Regions from separate parts of the Bacillus sp. GW823-FHT06A11 genome, predicted to be linked through region 2. Evidence: riboswitches for the same ligand, from Rfam matches in the RefSeq annotation. Region 2 holds a riboswitch; the other holds the start of a gene.

Region 1 (7,833 bases), on a different contig from region 2:
TTCATTGTAGCATGATTTATTTTATTGAACAAACAAAAGCATGCATAATCATTTCATTATTTTTGGAAAATATCCAACTTTTTCACCATGAGCTAATAACTGCTGTATAAATTCTTTATTGATTGCTGGTACTATCAATTCTTTTTTCTTAATCCATTCATTCGTTCTACGCGTACCCATTACAATTTCAGATTGCTGCGCTCCATCTCCTGCAACTTGAGAAGCAATTAACTCTGCTATTACTTCATTTTCCTTCGCTAATTCAAGTCCGGTATTTACATATTCTGAAAGTGGAACCATTTTAAGATTGTATCCACACTCTCCAATTAACTGTATAAATTGTTCAAACTCAATTTGCTGTGGATGACAAATATGTAACGTCTCTCCTACAATTTGCGAATCTTTTAAATACGATACAATTGATTTACTAGCAAAATCAATTGGTGTGAAATCAACTTTCCACTTCACATTTGGTGCTTTCCCAATTAATAGCATTGTTTTAATAAGACGATAAAATGCGTTTCCTTCAATATTTTGTTGGAACGAACCTGTTTCTGAATGACATGCTAAATTACCTGCACGATAAATATTTCCGCGCAAACCATTTTTCATTGCTTCACGAACAATGTTTTCCGCTTGTAGTTTACTATTTGAATATACATTCTCTAAGTCTACACTGTAATTAAAATCACCAGTTTTCATGTATGTATCCCATTGATCTACCGCTAATTCTAACGGGATACCAATTGTAGAAATAAAATGGAATGTAGCACCTTTCTCCGCTAATGCTAGCATACGGCTAGTTCCTTGGACATTTATATTTTCAAATTGTTTTACATCTCCAAAATGTCTTACATCTGCACCGCAATGAATTATCGTATCCATCTTAGAACTGATGAACATAAATTCTTCTTCGCTCATCCCAAGATACTCTTCCCCCAGATCACCAGCTACGGCCTGTATACGCTGTAACCATTCTTCACATATATCACTAAAGTAGCCTGTTAATGTATCTATAATTCTTTGTTGCACATCTTTGGTTGGTCTTACTAAACAATAAATAGTAGCAGATGTATCTCTCAACAATTCATATAATATGTGTGATCCTAAATAACCAGTAGCTCCTGTTAAAAAGACATTTAAAATCTGGGTTTCTTCCAAAACGTTTGCATACGTAATAGTATCTGGTTCGTGAATCACTTTATATTCACGAAATACTTCTTCTTTCTCTACTTTTACTTCTCGCTCAATTCGAGCTAATCCATATATCGTTCTTTCTTTAAAGAAATCTTGAATTGTTAAATGTGAAAAATCTTCTTTTAACAATGTTAAGACTCGTAATACTTTTAATGAATGTCCACCAATTGTAAAGAAATCATCATGTACTCCAACTTTTGAAATTCCTAATACTTCCGCCCAAGCGCGCGCTATTTGTTTCTCTGCTTTATTAGAAGGTGCAACATATTCTTGTAGACGAACCGGTTCATACTTTTCTTCTAGCTGAGCTAACTTCTTAACATCAATCTTTTTATTAGGTGTAAGTGGCAATTCATTAATATAAATTAGTTTAGATGGCACCATATAATCTGGTAATTGCTCTTGTAACTGATAAACTAATTCTGGTATTTCTTTTTTATTTAAAGTTGTATAGAACGCGATTAAATATTGGCTACCTTCCTTACTCTTCTTAGCAAAAACAGCATTTTCTTTTATATTATGATTTTGAGAAATTTTACTTTGGATTTCTCCTAGTTCAATACGATGTCCTCTAATCTTTACTTGATCATCTTTCCGATGTAAAAATTCTATATTTCCATCCTCTAACAACTTAACAATATCACCTGTTTTATATATATTAACTATAGGATTGAAAGGGTTCTGAATAAAAGCTTCAATTGTTTTATTAGGCTTATTAAAATACCCTTTTGCTAATCCTACTGAATCTATATATAATTCACCAGGTACACCAATTGGACAAAGATTCATATTCTCATCCAAAATCATAACTTGATAATTAGCACATGGTTTACCAATGGGAATACTCGCAACATCCTCATTTAACTGACTAGGTATTTTATAGGTTGTCGTCACTACAGTACATTCTGTCGGTCCGTATACATTATGAATTTCAACATTTGTACCTATTCTTTCTCTCCACAATTTAATAACCTCTACAGGCAACATTTCACCGCCAATCGCAATTCTTTTTAGGGAAGCTAGCTTATATATATCTTCTTCTGCTAAATAAGTTGCTACTTGTCGAACAAAAATTGTTGCTAATGCCAAGATCGAAGTTGCTTTCACTTTATAGATTGCATTTGCAAATGCTTCTACAGACAATCGCTCTTCCTCTAATAATACATACAAATTTCCTCCGCAGAATAAAGAAGCAAATGACTCCCATACAGAAGCATCGAAACTAAAGGAAGGAAATTGGGCAAATACATCCTCTTCTGTCAATTCATATTGCTTTTGCATCCAAGTGTACAGATTAACAACGCCTCTATGTGTTAACATCGTTCCCTTTGGATTCCCTGTTGAACCAGATGTATAAATCATATAAGCTACATCATCACAATGAATAGACAACTTTACATCTATATCTTCACAAGTTTCACTATCATACATTGAAACTGTTTGAACCCCATCACATGTTATAGGCGTCTCTTTCATCAATATAACTTTCGCTTGGCTATCTTGAATAATGTACTGTATTCTACTTTCCGGATAATCTGGATCAATCGGAACATACGCTGCACCAGCTTTTAATATAGCTACCATACTTACTACTGTGTCTATGCTACGTTTCATAAATATTCCAACATAGTCTCCTAATTGGACGCCATTTTTAATTAACATATGAGCTATTTGATTACTTTTTTTATTTAGCTCCTCATAAGTTAAAGTACCTTCCCTTGAAGATAAAGCTATACGATTTGGAAATTGAGTAACAGTATTATAGAACATATCGACGATACTTTTCTCAGGATATACTGCTGTCGTATCATTCACTTGACTATAAAGTGCCATCTCGGCCTCTGTAATAATATTAAAATTTTTTATATAATTATTCTTATTTTGTGATGTACCAATTAAAACACCTTGTATTTGTTGTGCATAACGAGTAATCGTTGTTTCCTTCCAATTAACACTATTAAATATTATTTCTACACTTTGCATATTTTTACTAAATACAAATTGTAATGTATTCGTGTCTTGTAGCTCATAATATGTTTCACCAATAATAATAGGTGACATTTCATATAATGTATTACCGTTTTGAAACTCTTCTATTTCTTCCTCATTCATTTCTTTAATTTGTTCCAGTTGCTCTTCAATCTGTAAATTCAAACTTTCATAGGAGAGAAAATTAGAAACTTCAATAGTAATCGGAAATAAACTTCCTCTTACATGATAAAGCACGACAATATGTTTTTCTTTAGAAATATGATATAACCACGTTGCAGTCGCTCCTATTAAATCTACAATGTGAGTCAAATTTGGAAATAGTTCAGTTTTCCTTTTTATCCTAAGTTCCGTTCCTTGCACATCTTTAGGTATTTTAATACTTCCTTCTACTTTCCCTAAAAATTCTTTTACCATCTCATTATAAGAAATTGCTAATTTCATATTTATGTAAATTCCTCTCTTAAATATAATAAAGGTGTGAAAATTCACACCTTTTTCATCCCTTATTAACGGGCAGATTCGTTCAATTCATAATCAATAGCGGAGATATCCCCTTTGATTAGAATTGAACTTTCTCCTTATTCGCTTTTAAACTCACCAATAAGCTCTTGTAATTCCTGAGAAAGCCAACTTAAAGAAGTCGCTAATTCTGCAATAACTTGTACTGATATTTCTTGCTCTTTCATGCTTTCTTCAACATTACTACTGCTGTTGGCATAAGTGTTTGCAATATGTGATAATTCATTTACGACTTGAACGATATTCTGGCTATTTTGTAAAATGTCACTCGAATTACCCGAAACAGCTTTTACTTGATCTGTAACAGATTGCGCTGATTTGGAGATTTTTTCAAAGAAATCTCCACTACTTTGAACAAGTGAAATTCCAGTTTCTACTTCTTTTGAACCTTTTTGCATTGAAACTACAGCATCTTCTGTCTCAGCTTGTGTTTCACCAATTAATTTCGCTATATCTTTAGCAGACGCTTCCGTTTGTTCTGCTAATTTTCGTACTTCATCAGCAACAACTGCAAACCCTCTCCCAGCTGCTCCAGCACGTGAAGCCTCAATAGAAGCATTTAAAGCTAATAAATTGGTTTGATTTGAAATACCTGTAATTACAGTTACGATATCACTAATTTCTTTTGACCTTGTTTCTAACGAATAAATGATGGAAGATAAATCTTGTACTGCATTTTGAATTAAACTCATTTGATTAATAATTTGTCCAATCACTTCATTACCTTCAATTGAATGTTGCTCCATACCTTCAGAAGCAACCGCAACTTGTTTTGCAGCCCCAGTTATTTCTTCTACCTTATCTTCCATTCCATGTACAATTCCTAAACATTGTTGTACTGAAGTTTTTTGAGACTGTGCCCCTACTCTTAAACCTTCAATAGAACTTGCAATCTCTTGAACTGCCATGCTGTTTTCCTCTGTACTCGCCGACAATTCTTGTGAAGAAGAAGAAACTTGCTCAGCAGTTTGCCTTACTTTATCTATAATCCCTTTAAATTTTTCAATCGTGTTATTGAAATAAACATTAATAATTCCAATATCATCTGGTCTTTCTTTTAATTTAATACTCAAGTCACCTTCACCAATTTTACGTAACCCTTCTCGTAAATCTTTTAATGGCGCTAACGAGTGACGCACGATAAAGAATTGAGTAATAGTCGCAATCGCTAATGAAATAATGATAAAGAGTAAGCCCTGTATCATAAACTTCTCTTTTGTAATAGGAACAATGGAAGCATCTAAGTCAGCCGCAATAATTGCAACAATATTGTTTTCTCCATCTGTAATTGGTTCTAATATTGTTACCCACGAACCTATTTCATCTTCATATACTTCTGTCATTTGGGCCTTTTTCGTATCAATGACTTTATCGTATGCCTTCATCCAATGAGCGGGTTGTTCATAATAATCTCCCGGCTTTATAGGGAACGCATTTGTTAACTCTGTAGTCAAACCAACGAGTTGTAATTCTCGCTTTTCATTCGGCTTTGCTCCTGTAACATACGTTTGTCCAACACTTTTCAATTCTTTTGACACTTCATCTAATTTCTCTGTTAACTTTTCTTTTTTCACTTTTTCGGCTGTAGGATCTTTCGCCATGTCTCTAACTAATTCTACATCCAATTTTTTCAATACTATTTCTCCTGTTTCAATAGACTGCCTTTCAAATAAAGACATCATACTATTTTGAAACATGTTGAAACTTAACGCACCCATACTTCCAACAAGTGTCAAAATAACTAATACGGTTAATAAGACGTTCTTTTGAAGGAACGATAACTTATGCCAATATTTTTTCATTAATATCCACCTTCCTTAATTAACATAACAAAAAAACAAAATATACGAATATTTTGTTTGAAAATGATTCTCAATATATTCGAGAATAAAAAAAAGCCAATGTAAAAGCATTGGCCAAGACCAACCCTATCCGTCCGGTAACTGGCTAGCATAGCCTTTCGACCTTAGCTCCTGTAGTTTTGCGTCCTCATGTTTCCATCAGTTTGCCTTTCTCGCTGAACGAGTTGAACGATATGGGAGTTCTATGAGAATTAATTTATTCTCTTTCAAAGATTACAACATATAAATCAAAATGTCTACTTATTTAGAGATATAAATACAAATTTTTAATGCATTGCTTTTTCGAAATAATTTCAAAAAGTACGTGAATGTTACTTTTTTTGTGTTATATAATAAAAAATGTATAAATAACAAGGATTTCTTCGGGTATTTATTTAATTTTCATTCAAATTAAACTATTCGAATATATCTTAACTAATGAATTTCGGAGGTAGTTTATCATGTTTTGGCTACAATTTCTTACCTTGTTACTCTGTATTTTTATTGGTGCACGCCTAGGCGGAGTTGGTTTAGGAGTAATGGGTGGAGTTGGTATGGCAATACTCGTTTTTGTCTTCCACTTACAACCAACCGCGCCTCCTATCGATGTAATGCTTATGATTTTGGCAGTAATTACAGCCGCTGGTGCTTTGCAAGCTGCTGGAGGAATGGACTATCTTGTTCATCTAGCTGAAAAAGCATTGCGAAAAAATCCAAAGCGTATTACTTTTTTTGCTCCAATTGTTACTTATTTATTCACACTATGTGCAGGTACTGGTCACGTTGCCTATTCTGTACTTCCTGTTATTGCAGAAGTCTCTCGTGAATCAGGGATTAGACCGGAACGCCCAATGTCGATTGCCGTAATCGCTTCTCAGCAAGCAATTACAGCTAGTCCAATTTCAGCTGCCACAGTTGCTCTTTTAGCAATGTTAGCTGACTATAAAATCACTTTATTAGATATTTTAAAAGTGAGTATTCCTTCTACTTTCATTGCTTGTATGTTAGCAGCATTCGTTGCTAGTAAGATGGGAAAAGAATTAAATGAAGACCCTGAATACTTGAAACGATTAAAAGAAGGAATGATTCCTAAGCTTGAAGAGAAAAAAGAATTTGTAGGTATAAAGGGCGCTAAATTATCAGTTATCCTTTTCCTAGTAGGAACCTTCCTTGTTGTACTTCTTGGTTCATTTGAAACACTTCGCCCAGGATGGATAGTTGATGGAAAGTTAGCTCGTCTTTCCATGCCGAACACAATTGAGATGGTTATGTTAACTATCGCGGCTCTTATTATTATTTTCTGTAAACCAAATGTAGAAAGCATTGTGTCTGGTAACGTCTTTAAAGCAGGAGCAACAGCAGTTGTTGCTATTTTCGGTATCGCTTGGATGGGAGATACTTTCTTTAATGGAAACTTAAATATGATTCAAGGATCTATTCAGCATTTAGTAACAAGTGCACCTTGGCTATTTGCCATCGCACTATTCATTCTATCTATTTTACTGTACAGCCAAGCAGCAACAGTACGTGCCTTAATGCCACTTGGACTATCCCTTGGTATTCCACCAGCGCTACTGATTGCGATGTTCCCTGCAGTAAATGGATATTTCTTCATTCCGAACTATGGAACAATCGTTGCTGCCATTAACTTTGACCGTACTGGTACAACAGGTATCGGTAAATACGTATTAAATCATAGCTTTATGATTCCAGGCTTAATTGCAACATTTACTTCTATCGGCATTGGAATGCTTTTAATTTCTATTATGTTTTAAAGAAAAAGCACAAACCCTTATTTAAAAAGGTTTGTGCTTTTTTAATCAAATGTTTGTTTAAATTTTTTGGGCAGTCTACTTCTCGATGTAGCACTTAAAATACTACATGTCCTTTTCTACAAACTTCTCTTTACTTCTTCAGCTAATTTTCTCGTACTTTCATACGCAGATTCAGCTAAACTAATTGCTGAAATAACTGAAACACCGTCCGCACCCGCTTCTATAACTGCCGCTGTATTTTCAATTGTAATCCCACCAATACCAACGATTGGCACTGTAATTCCTTGTTCTCTAAAATAAGCTAATCCTTTCGTTCCTTGAACCGCTTTCGTATCTTTTTTCGTACTCGTTGGAAAAATAGGTCCAACGCCTAAATAATCTGCTCCATTTTCGATTGCAAAGCGTGCTTCTTCAATTGTATGAGCAGATACGCCGATAATTTTATCTCCCATTTTTTCACGAACAGATGTAATCCCTTCATCATCTTGTCCTACATGAACACCATCTGC
Region 2 (10,392 bases):
AAATGTTATTACTCGATGTAACAAGAGTAATAACATTTTTTTATGTAATGATGAAAGAATTAACGGCGTCTTATAAGGTAAAATAATAAAGATGATAACGTAATAGGTAGGCCTGTTTCCAAAAAGGCTTCTAAATTAAAGGATAGAAAATATCGGTCGTTAAACAACATAAAGAAGAAATGATTGTAGGAAATACCTAACACTATAAATAAAGGAATACCGATTTTTAATTCGTGACTTCCTTTTATTTTTCTATAACAAAATTCGCCTATTAAACAACCGATAAGAACAGGAATACTTCCAAGAATTGAAAGCATAATAATAGATACCCAAATCGGCCCCCATGAATCCGCATAATTTGGAACGCTTGTATACTGTAAAACATTCACAATGATAGAAAAAAACAATAAGCATATTAAATAACTAATAGAAAATTTTTTCAATGGAATCATCCTTATAAAATTTCACTTTATTTTTATGAAAATATAAACCTCTTTAAATTATAGATTAGATGTATAAGGATAATCAATTTTTATACATTTCGTGTTTATGGATATATTTTCGATGAATATAAAAGTATAGATGTATAGTCAATGTTATGTATTTGATGTTATCATATTGAATGATATGGAAATTTTTAATGGAATAAGTAACTAAAAATTCAAAGGTAATGCAGCTTTTGTTGTATAAAGAAAATACTTAGTAGTAATCAACAATATTAAAAATAAGATTCGTATTTATATAAATTTAGTAGAAATGGGGTTTTAAAAAGGAATGAGTATCAGCATAACGCGGCAAAAGATTTTGGCGGCCGCTTCTCAAATTGTGCAATGTAAAGGGGTTGCTAAATTAACCTTAGAAGCAGTGGCAAAAGAGGCGGGTGTAAGTAAAGGTGGATTATTGTATCACTTTGCAAATAAAGAAGCTTTAATAGAAGGTATGATAGTCAGAGGGATAGAGGATAATGAGGGCGCTATTTACAATAAAGTAGCGGAAGACTCAGAGAGGAAAGGGAGATGGGTTCGCTCTTTTGTAGAGGAAAGATTAAGTAATGAGAGAAGAACAGAAGAGTTGTCTAGTAGTATGATGGCAGCATTCATGTTAAAACCTGAATTACTTGAGCCATTACAACAATCATTTCAGCAACTGCAAAAGAATATAGAAAACGATGAGATAGATTCAGTTTGTGCAACAATTATTAGATTAGCAGCAGATGGATTATGGTATTCGGAATATTTAGGGGTTGGCAGACTAAGCCCCGAGTTAAGAGAAAAAGTGATTCAAGCTCTTATTAGTAATTCATATAAATAGAATATACGAACTATATAATGCGAAAACAATTCACCGTTACTTATTTAATGTAGTGGTGAATTGTTTTTTTTTATTAGAAAAATAGAACAATTTTATAGAGTATTGAATTATAACCGTCCAGACGGTATAGTAATATTTGGTTTAAGAGGAAAATGAAACAAAAAAAGAATAAAAGATATTTTTAGCACACTATTCGAAAGGATAGGCCGCAAAGCTTAGAGTCTACGGTAATACATATTGGTTACTAAGATCGTCTGGTTGCACATTTTTGATGCAACCGGACGGTCTTTTTTTGTTATATAAATATAAAAAATAGGAGGGAACTATGCAAATGAAAAGTACTAAAAGGCATATTTCAATGGTTTCATTAGTTTTTCTAGTATTATTTTCAGTGCTGAATGTGTGGGCTCCAGTTATTCAAGCTGCTGTGATGAAAAGTCCAGTGGACGAAATTAATATTTCCCGTACTGATGGCACGACATCTGAACCGTATCAAGCCTCAGATGGTATGAAAGTAGAAGTGAAGTGGTCAGCTAAAGAAAAAATAAAAAGTGGAGATCAATTCACAATTGATATGCCAAAAGAGTTTCGAAAAGACCTTATGAATATGAGTTTTCCTTTAAAAGATGCTGAAGGAAAAACAGTTGGTACATGTGAGATGAAAAAGGGTCTATTAACGTGTACTATGGGTGATTACGTAGAAGGAAAGAATAACATTAAAGGTTCTTTATTCGTAGAATTCTACTTTGGTCTAGAAGCATATGATGGTGTTAAAGAAATTCCATTAGAATTTAACGTTGATGGTCAAATCGTCAATAAAGAAGTAAGTGTAAATAATACGACAGAGAGACCGAAGCCACAGCCCAATACGGAAAATTTATTGAAATGGGGTTCTTATAATCAAGAAGATCCTTCAATTGCTGATTGGCTTGTATACGTAAATGCAACTGGGACAGAAATGCAAGATCTTAAATTAACAGATACATTAGGACCTGGGCATGAGTTAATTACAGACAGCGTAGTATTAGAAGAGGCTGTATTTGAAGATGGTTATGCACCAACAAATATTAAGCCAGCAGATTTATCTAACATTAAAATAAATGCAACGAAGACTGGATTTACAATTGAATTTCCCGACAGTTCAAAAGGCTATATTTTAAGATATAAAACAAAGATTACTAATCCTGCTGCAAAGCCTCATAAAAATACTGTGAAATTAGAAGGTAAAAATATTAAAACTGAAGAAAAAGTAGGACAAGTATTTGTAAGTGGTGGGGGAGGATCCGGTTCAGGTGACAATAATCCACCTAGCATTGAAAAAAATATAGTTGATGAGAATGGCAAGCTTGTAGAGAATGAGCAGTTAACACAAATGGATCAAGTTATTCAATACCAAGTTGGTACACATATACCGAACGATCCTCCTAAATACACATCTATGGTAATTAGTGATGATTTAGAAGATGTTTTAGAAGTATTAGAGGCAAAAGTGTATGATCAAAATGGCCAAGATATTACTTCTAAAGGAACGTTAAATATAGATAAACAAAGAAGTGAAGTAACATTTACATTTGGTGAGAGTTTTGACTATAAGTCATATGAAGACCAGATAATTAACCTTAGTATTAAGGCGAAAATTAAAAATAATGCAGACTTATCTTCTTACGTAGATAAGAAGATTCCTAATAAAGCGGAATTACATTTTGATGATAAAACATTAACATCAAAAGAAGTAACTATTACGCCGCCTGAAGCTCCAAAAGATGGTACAGTATCGCTTCATAAAATAGATTCTGAGAATCCGAACAAAGGGTTAAAAGGTGCCGAATTTGAAGTTCGAAATAGTGCAAATGAAGTTGTTGTAAAACTGAAAACGGACGAAAAAGGTTTTTCAGTACCTCAAACTTTAGCTCCTGGGACGTATAAAGTTTATGAAACAGTAGCACCAGAAGGATATCAAAAATTAACAAGCCCAGTAGAGGTTACACTTCAAGCTGGAGAAATAAAAACAATTGAAATTAAAAATACTATGCAAAAGGGTCAAATTGAAGTAAAGAAAATTGATTCGGAAAATGGTGAAAAACCATTAGCAAATGCAGAGTTTGATATAGTAAAAGACGGTGTAGTAGTCGAACATATTGTTACAGATAAAGATGGTAAGGCAATCTCTAAACCGTTAGCACCAGGAAAATATATTTTAAAAGAAACAAAAGCACCTGAAGGCTACCAATTAAAAGAAACAGAGTTCGAAGTAAATGTAACAGGGGACGGCATATTCCCAATACAAGTGGAAAATGCAATGGTAGACAAAGGTAATATAGAAATTACAAAAGTGGACAAAGAAAACGGGGCAGTATTAGCCGGTGTCGAATTTGAAGTCCAAGATGAGAAAGATGACGTAGTAAGAAAAGTAGTAACAGATAAAGATGGAAAAGCAAACGTTTCAGATCTATCAGTAGGAAAGTACAAATTAGTAGAGACGAAAAGCTTACCAGGTTACAAAAATCTAGCAGAACCAGTACGATTTGAAATTAAAAAAGGTATGACAAAAGCTTTAGTAATAAAAGTAGAAAATGAGCAGTTAGACAAAGGCTCAGTAGAAATTACAAAAATAGATAAAGATAGTCAAAAAGTATTAGAAGGCGTAGTCTTCGAAGTGCAAGATGAGCAAGGAAAAGTAGTAACAGAAGTAAAAACAGATAAAGATGGTAAAGCAAAAATCTCAGATTTATCAGTAGGAAAGTACAAATTAGTAGAGACGAAAAGTTTACCTGGCTACAAAATGCTAACAGAACCAGTATCATTCGAAATTACAAAAGGTATGACAACAGTCCTATCATTGAAAGTAGAAAATGAACAGTTAGATAAAGGTTCAGTAGAAATTACAAAAGTAGATAAAGACAACAAAAAAGCATTAAAAGGCGTAGTCTTTGAAGTTCAAGATGAAGCTGGAACAGTAGTAAAGGAAGTAAAAACAGATAAAGATGGTAAAGCAAAAATCTCAGATCTATCAGTAGGAAAGTACAAATTAGTAGAGAAAGAAAGTTTACCAGGCTATAAGAAACTAACAGATCCAGTATTATTTGAAATTAAAAAAGGCATGACTGAAGTTCTATCATTAAAAATAGAAAATGAAATGGTAGATACGGGAAATGTAGAGATAACAAAGATAGATAAAGATAATAAAGCACCGTTAGCGGGAGTAACATTCATCGTCCAAGATGAAAAGGGGAATGAAGTTACAAAAGTAACGACAGATAAAGATGGAAAAGCAAATGTTTCAGATTTACCTGTAGGAAAGTATGAATTAGTAGAGGTAGAAAGTTTACCTGGTTATAAAAAGCTAGAAAAACCAGTATCATTTGAAATCAAAAAAGGCATGACCGAGGTTCTATCATTAAAAGTAGAAAATGAAATGGTGGATACAGGGAATGTAGAGATAACAAAAATAGATAAAGATAGTAAAGCTCCATTAGAAAATGTTGTATTTGAAGTACGTGATTCAAAAGGAAAAGTAGTTGCGAAAGTAACGACGGATAAAGAAGGAAAAGCAAACGTTTCAGATTTACCTATTGGGAAGTATGAGTTGGTGGAAGTAGAAACACCGGCAGGATACAAACCACTAGAAAAGCCAGTTTCATTCGAAATTGAAAAGGGTAGAGTAACAGCGCTAAAGCTAACAGTAGAAAATGAATTAGTGGATACAGGAAATGTAGAAATTACAAAAGTAGATAAAGAAAATAAAGATGCTTTAGCTGATGCAGTATTTGAGATTCAAGATGCAGCAGGACAAGTAGTCGCTAAAATAACGACAGATAAAAAAGGACAAGCACAAGTTACTAATTTATCAGTCGGCACATACAAGTTAGTAGAAGTAAAGGCACCAAAAGGGTATAAACAATTGGTAGATCCGATTGCTTTCCAAATTGAAAAAGGCATGACAAAATCTCTTGCTTTAACAGTAGAAAACGAAATGTTAGACAAGGGAAATGTGGAAGTAACAAAAGTAGATAAAGATAGTCAAAAAGTATTAGAAGGCGTAGTCTTCGAAGTTCAAGACGACAAAGGAAAAGTAGTAACAGAAGTAACGACAGATAAAGATGGAAAAGCAAACGTTTCAGATCTATCAATAGGAAAATACAAATTAGTAGAGACGAAGAGCTTACCAGGTTACAAGAAGTTAACGGAACCAGTATCATTCGAAATTAAAAAAGGTATGACGAAAGTTTTATCATTGAAAGTAGAGAACGAGCTGTTAGATAAAGGTTCAGTAGCGATTACAAAAGTAGACAAAGAAAGTGGCGCAGTATTAGCGGGCGTAACATTCGAAGTGCAAGATGAAAAAGATAAAGTAGTAACAAAAGTAACGACAGATAAAGAAGGACAAGCAAACGTTTCCGATTTATCAGTAGGGAAATATAAGCTAGTAGAGGTAGAAAGCTTACCAGGATATAAAAAACTAGCGAAGCCAGTATCATTCGAAATCAAAAAGGGTATGACAGAAGTTTTATCACTAAAAGTAGAGAACGAATTAGTAGATAAAGGCTCAGTAGAAATTACAAAAGTGGACAAAGAAAGTGGCGTGTTATTAAAAGGCGTAACATTCGAAGTGCAAGATGAAAAAGGCAAATTAGTAACGAAAGTAAAAACAGATAAAGAAGGAAAAGCGAAAATTTCAGATCTATCTGTAGGAAATTACAAACTAGTAGAAGTAGAAAGCTTACCAGGCTACAAAAAGCTAACAGAGCCAGTATCATTCGAAATTAAAAAGGGTATGACAGAAGTCTTATCATTAAAAGTAGCGAATGAACAGTTAGACAAAGGTTCAATAGAAATCACAAAAGTAGATAAAGATAGTCAAAAAGTATTAGAAGGCGTAGTCTTCGAAGTACAAGACGAACAAGGTAAAGTAGTAAAGGAAGTAACAACAGATAAAAATGGTAAAGCAAAAATCTCAGACTTATCTGTAGGAAAGTACAAATTAGTAGAGAAAGAAAGCTTACCAGGTTACAAACAATTAACAGAACCAGTATCGTTTGAAATCAAAAAAGGAATGACAGAAGTTCTATCATTAAAAATAGAAAATGAAATGGTAGATACGGGAAATGTAGAAATTACAAAAATAGATAAAGATAATAAGGCACCGTTAGCAGGTGTAGTCTTTGAAGTTCAAGACGACAAAGGCAAGGTGGTAACGAAAGTAACGACAGATAAAGCTGGAAAAGCAACAGTTTCAGATTTATCTGTAGGAAAGTACAAGTTAGTAGAAGTAGAGAGTTTACCAGGCTACAAAAAATTAGAAAAGCCTGTACCATTTGAAATTAAAAAAGGTATGACAAAATCTTTAACGTTCACTGTAGAAAATGAAATGGTAGATACGGGGAATGTAGAAATCACAAAAATAGATAAAGACAGTAAAGCACCATTAGAAAATGTTGTATTTGAAGTACGTGATTCAAAAGGAAAAGTAGTTGCAAAAGTAACAACGGATAAAGAAGGAAAAGCAAACGTTTCAGATTTATCTATTGGAAAGTATGAGTTAGTAGAAGTAGAAACACCGGCAGGATACAAACCACTAGAAAAGCCAGTTTCATTTGAAATTGAAAAAGGTAGAGTTACAGCATTACAATTGACTGTAGAAAATGAATTAGTGGATGTAGGAAATGTAGAAATTACAAAAGTAGACAAAGAAACGAAAGATGCTTTAGCTGATGCTGTATTTGAGATTCAAGATGAAGCAGGACAAGTAGTTGCTAAAATAACGACAGATAAAAAAGGACAAGTACAAGTTACTAATTTATCAGTTGGAACATACAAGTTAGTAGAAGTAAAAGCACCAAAAGGATATAAGCAATTGGTAGATCCGATTACTTTCCAAATTGAAAAAGGCATGACAAAATCTCTTGCTTTAACAGTAGAAAATGAAATGTTAGACAAGGGAAATGTAGAAGTAACAAAAGTAGATAAAGATAGCCAAAAAGTATTAGAAGGCGTAGTCTTCGAAGTACAAGATGAGCAAGGCAAAGTAGTAACAGAAGTAACGACAGATAAAGAAGGAAAAGCAAAAGTTTCAGATCTATCAGTAGGAAAATACAAATTAGTAGAGACGAAGAGCTTACCAGGTTACAAGAAGTTAACGGAACCAGTATCATTCGAAATTAAAAAAGGTATGACAAAAGTCTTATCATTGAAAGTAGAGAATGAAAAGTTAGACAAAGGTTCAGTGGAGATTACAAAAATGGCCGCTGAAAGCAAGGAAGTCTTATCAGGAGCTGTGTTTGAAGTTCATGATGACAAGGGAAAAGTAGTAGTGAAAGTAACAACAGATAAAGATGGAAAGGCAAAAATCGCAGATCTATCTGTAGGTAACTACACACTAGTAGAAGTAGAAGCACCAAAAGGATATGAAAAATTAACTAATCCAATTCCATTTGAAATTACAAATGGAATGATAAATGCAGTTCAATTAGAAGTATTAAACAAATTGAATCATTTAGCACCACCAGGTCCAGAAACACCAGATCCAGAAAAACCTGGAACACCAGATCCAGAAAAGCCTGGAACACCGAATCCAGAAAAGCCTGGAACACCAGATCCAGAAAAGCCTGGAACACCAAATCCAGAAAAGCCTGGAACACCAAATCCAGAAAAGCCTGGAACACCAGATCCAGAAAAGCCTGGAACACCAAATCCAGAAAAACCTGGGACACCAGATCCAGAAAAACCTGGAATACCGAATCCAGAAAATCCTGAAAAAGAATTACCGAAGACAGGGCAGAAAATGCCTGTGGAACCATATATGGGAGTACTTCTTGTAATGATGAGTTTTGGGTTACTCGTATTAGGTAGAAAACAGCGGAGATAATAAAGGTGAAAAGGTATCCTCAAAGTATTTGAGGATACCTTTTTTATTTGACATAAAAAAGGTATTTAGCAAAAGAACTCGATACAAATAAAAACAAAAAGGAATACAAAGTTTGCCCTATTTTCTTAATGTGGCTATATCAAAAAAATTAGCTATATATATTTAATGTGAAAGTAAAAGATTAAAGGCCTTCTTAATGTTTGGATGAAAAAAGAGTTATCTTTGTAATTAATTTGAGTACTTTAGGAAAGAAGTCTATTTCCTAAAGTACTCAAAGGATAATAGTCCAATAGCAGGTGGGAGATGAAAAGCGTTTTAGCACTGTAGTAGCACCTTAAAATGTAGATAGGGGAAAATAATGTAAAAAAAACTATTGTATATTTAAAAACATCATGTTACATTTGTGTTACAGAAAAGTTACAAACTGTAACTTACATTACGGTTTGTTTTCTTTTGTTTTTCGGTATGTTACGAAATGAGATTCGTAGCAAAACAACCGAGAATATGTAAAGTTAAAAAAATAGCAACCTAAAAATAGTTTTTCTATGTGTATAAGAGTGTGTGTAGTAAAGGGCCTGGTGAGAGCTTTACGCACATTATTAAAATTCCTTTCTGTCTTTAAAAGAAGAAAACCAACTACCAACTATTTAGGAGTTTTAAGTAATGATAGTAAATGAAATGTACTTCCTTTCCCACACACAGTACATCTTTACTTTCAGTCTAATTACTACACAGACTTTTATACATATGCTGTTATTGTTTTAGGGATATATAGGAGGAGAAAAAATGAAAAAGTTATTAATGGTAATTGGACTTACATTTTTAATGTTAGCTGGATGTAGTAATGGGAATTTTGACAAAGCAATGGATGAAGGAAAGACCGCGTTAACGAATAAAGAATATAAAAATGCCTTATCATCATTTGAAAAAGCGTTAGATGAGAAAAAAGACGATTCAGATGCAAAAGTTCTAGTAGAACAAACGAAAGCAATGATTGAAGCTGTAAAGTTAAAAGAAGAAACAAAGATAGAAGAATCAATCAAGTCATTTGAAAAAGTAGAGAACATGAAGAATGGAAATACTACGCTTATAAAACAAGCAAAGGAAGAACGAACAGCATTACTAGCCATCTTAGAACAAAAAAAGAAGTATAGCGAGCAACTGACGAAAAGTGAAGAGTTAATAAGTAAGAAAAATTATGCAGAAGCAAAAGAGATATTAAATAAGCTAGTTGCAGAAACAAAAGATAACAAGAAACTTGAAGAATATAATAAAAAAGCGGTAGGATTAGTTACTAAAATTAATGAAGAAGAAAAAAATGCAAAAAGTGAAGCACCAGCGAAGGCACAAAAAACCACTGCAGTAACGACTCAAAAGGTAGCAACAGAAAAGAATCAAAAAGCAGAGACAGAAAAAAATCAAAAGGTAGCGACTGAAAAGAATCAAAAAGCAGAGACAGAAAAAAATCAAAAGGTAGCGACTGAAAAGAACCAAAAAACTGAGACAGAAAAGAATCAGAAGGTAGAGGCAGAAAAAAATCAAAATGCATTTACTTTTGAGAAAGCTAAAGAATATATTAAAAATGAATATAAAGAAGACTATGATTACACGCTAGAGAATACGCAAGTAGAGAATGGAAAGAAATATTATCAAATTAGAGTGCGTACGACATATAAAATAGAAGGCGCAGCTGGACCAGGATTTACTGGAGTATTCAAAGTATTCGAAGATGGTACAATTATTGAACTGCACTAAATTGATGGAAAAGGTATCCTCAAAGTATTTGAGGATACCTTTTTTAGCATAAAAAAAGCATCTAGCAAAAGTACTAGATGCAAATAAAAACACAAGGGAAGACAAAATTCTTCCCTTTTCCCGTATGTAATTATATCAAAAATTTTATAAAAAACTAGCTATATTTAAAATATAATTTTTAAAAAAGTTATATACATAAAATTGTAATACTCGCAGTTTTATCTTTCTGAAAAATCCATTTCTTTAATTTTGAATATTAAGACTAATGTTGATAAATCTTCAGATAATTAGAAAAAATATCCAAAAGGATATATAATATTGCTTAAGAGATAGTGTTAATGGATTACATATATTTCATTTGGTGTATTAATTGAATATCATAATTTTTAATTTTATTAAGCAAGAATCTCGGTTACTTATTGCATTTCTAACATAGGGTGAGATAGAAAAATACAATAGTG

The links. A riboswitch is a leader RNA that binds a small molecule or an ion and turns the genes downstream of it on or off. The one in region 2 is predicted to bind cyclic di-GMP.
Region 1: linked by a shared signal. The riboswitch ahead of AC1Q8L_RS25365 (methyl-accepting chemotaxis protein) and the one ahead of AC1Q8L_RS06795 (SpaA isopeptide-forming pilin-related protein) in region 2 are both predicted to bind cyclic di-GMP.

The regions. Positions count from the first base shown of each region.
Region 1 covers NZ_JBXAHS010000007.1:111,651-119,483, reverse strand. Annotated here, with positions in the region: gene AC1Q8L_RS25370 (non-ribosomal peptide synthetase family protein) at 49-3,630, opposite strand; gene AC1Q8L_RS25365 (methyl-accepting chemotaxis protein) at 3,768-5,510, opposite strand; cyclic di-GMP riboswitch class I at 5,644-5,728, opposite strand; gene AC1Q8L_RS25360 (anaerobic C4-dicarboxylate transporter family protein) at 6,011-7,324, shown strand; gene thiE (thiamine phosphate synthase) at 7,441-7,833, opposite strand, start outside.
Region 2 covers NZ_JBXAHS010000001.1:1,351,303-1,361,694, reverse strand. Annotated here, with positions in the region: gene AC1Q8L_RS06805 (hypothetical protein) at 60-443, opposite strand; gene AC1Q8L_RS06800 (TetR/AcrR family transcriptional regulator) at 775-1,311, shown strand; cyclic di-GMP riboswitch class I at 1,485-1,577, shown strand; gene AC1Q8L_RS06795 (SpaA isopeptide-forming pilin-related protein) at 1,637-8,176, shown strand; gene AC1Q8L_RS06790 (hypothetical protein) at 8,963-9,931, shown strand.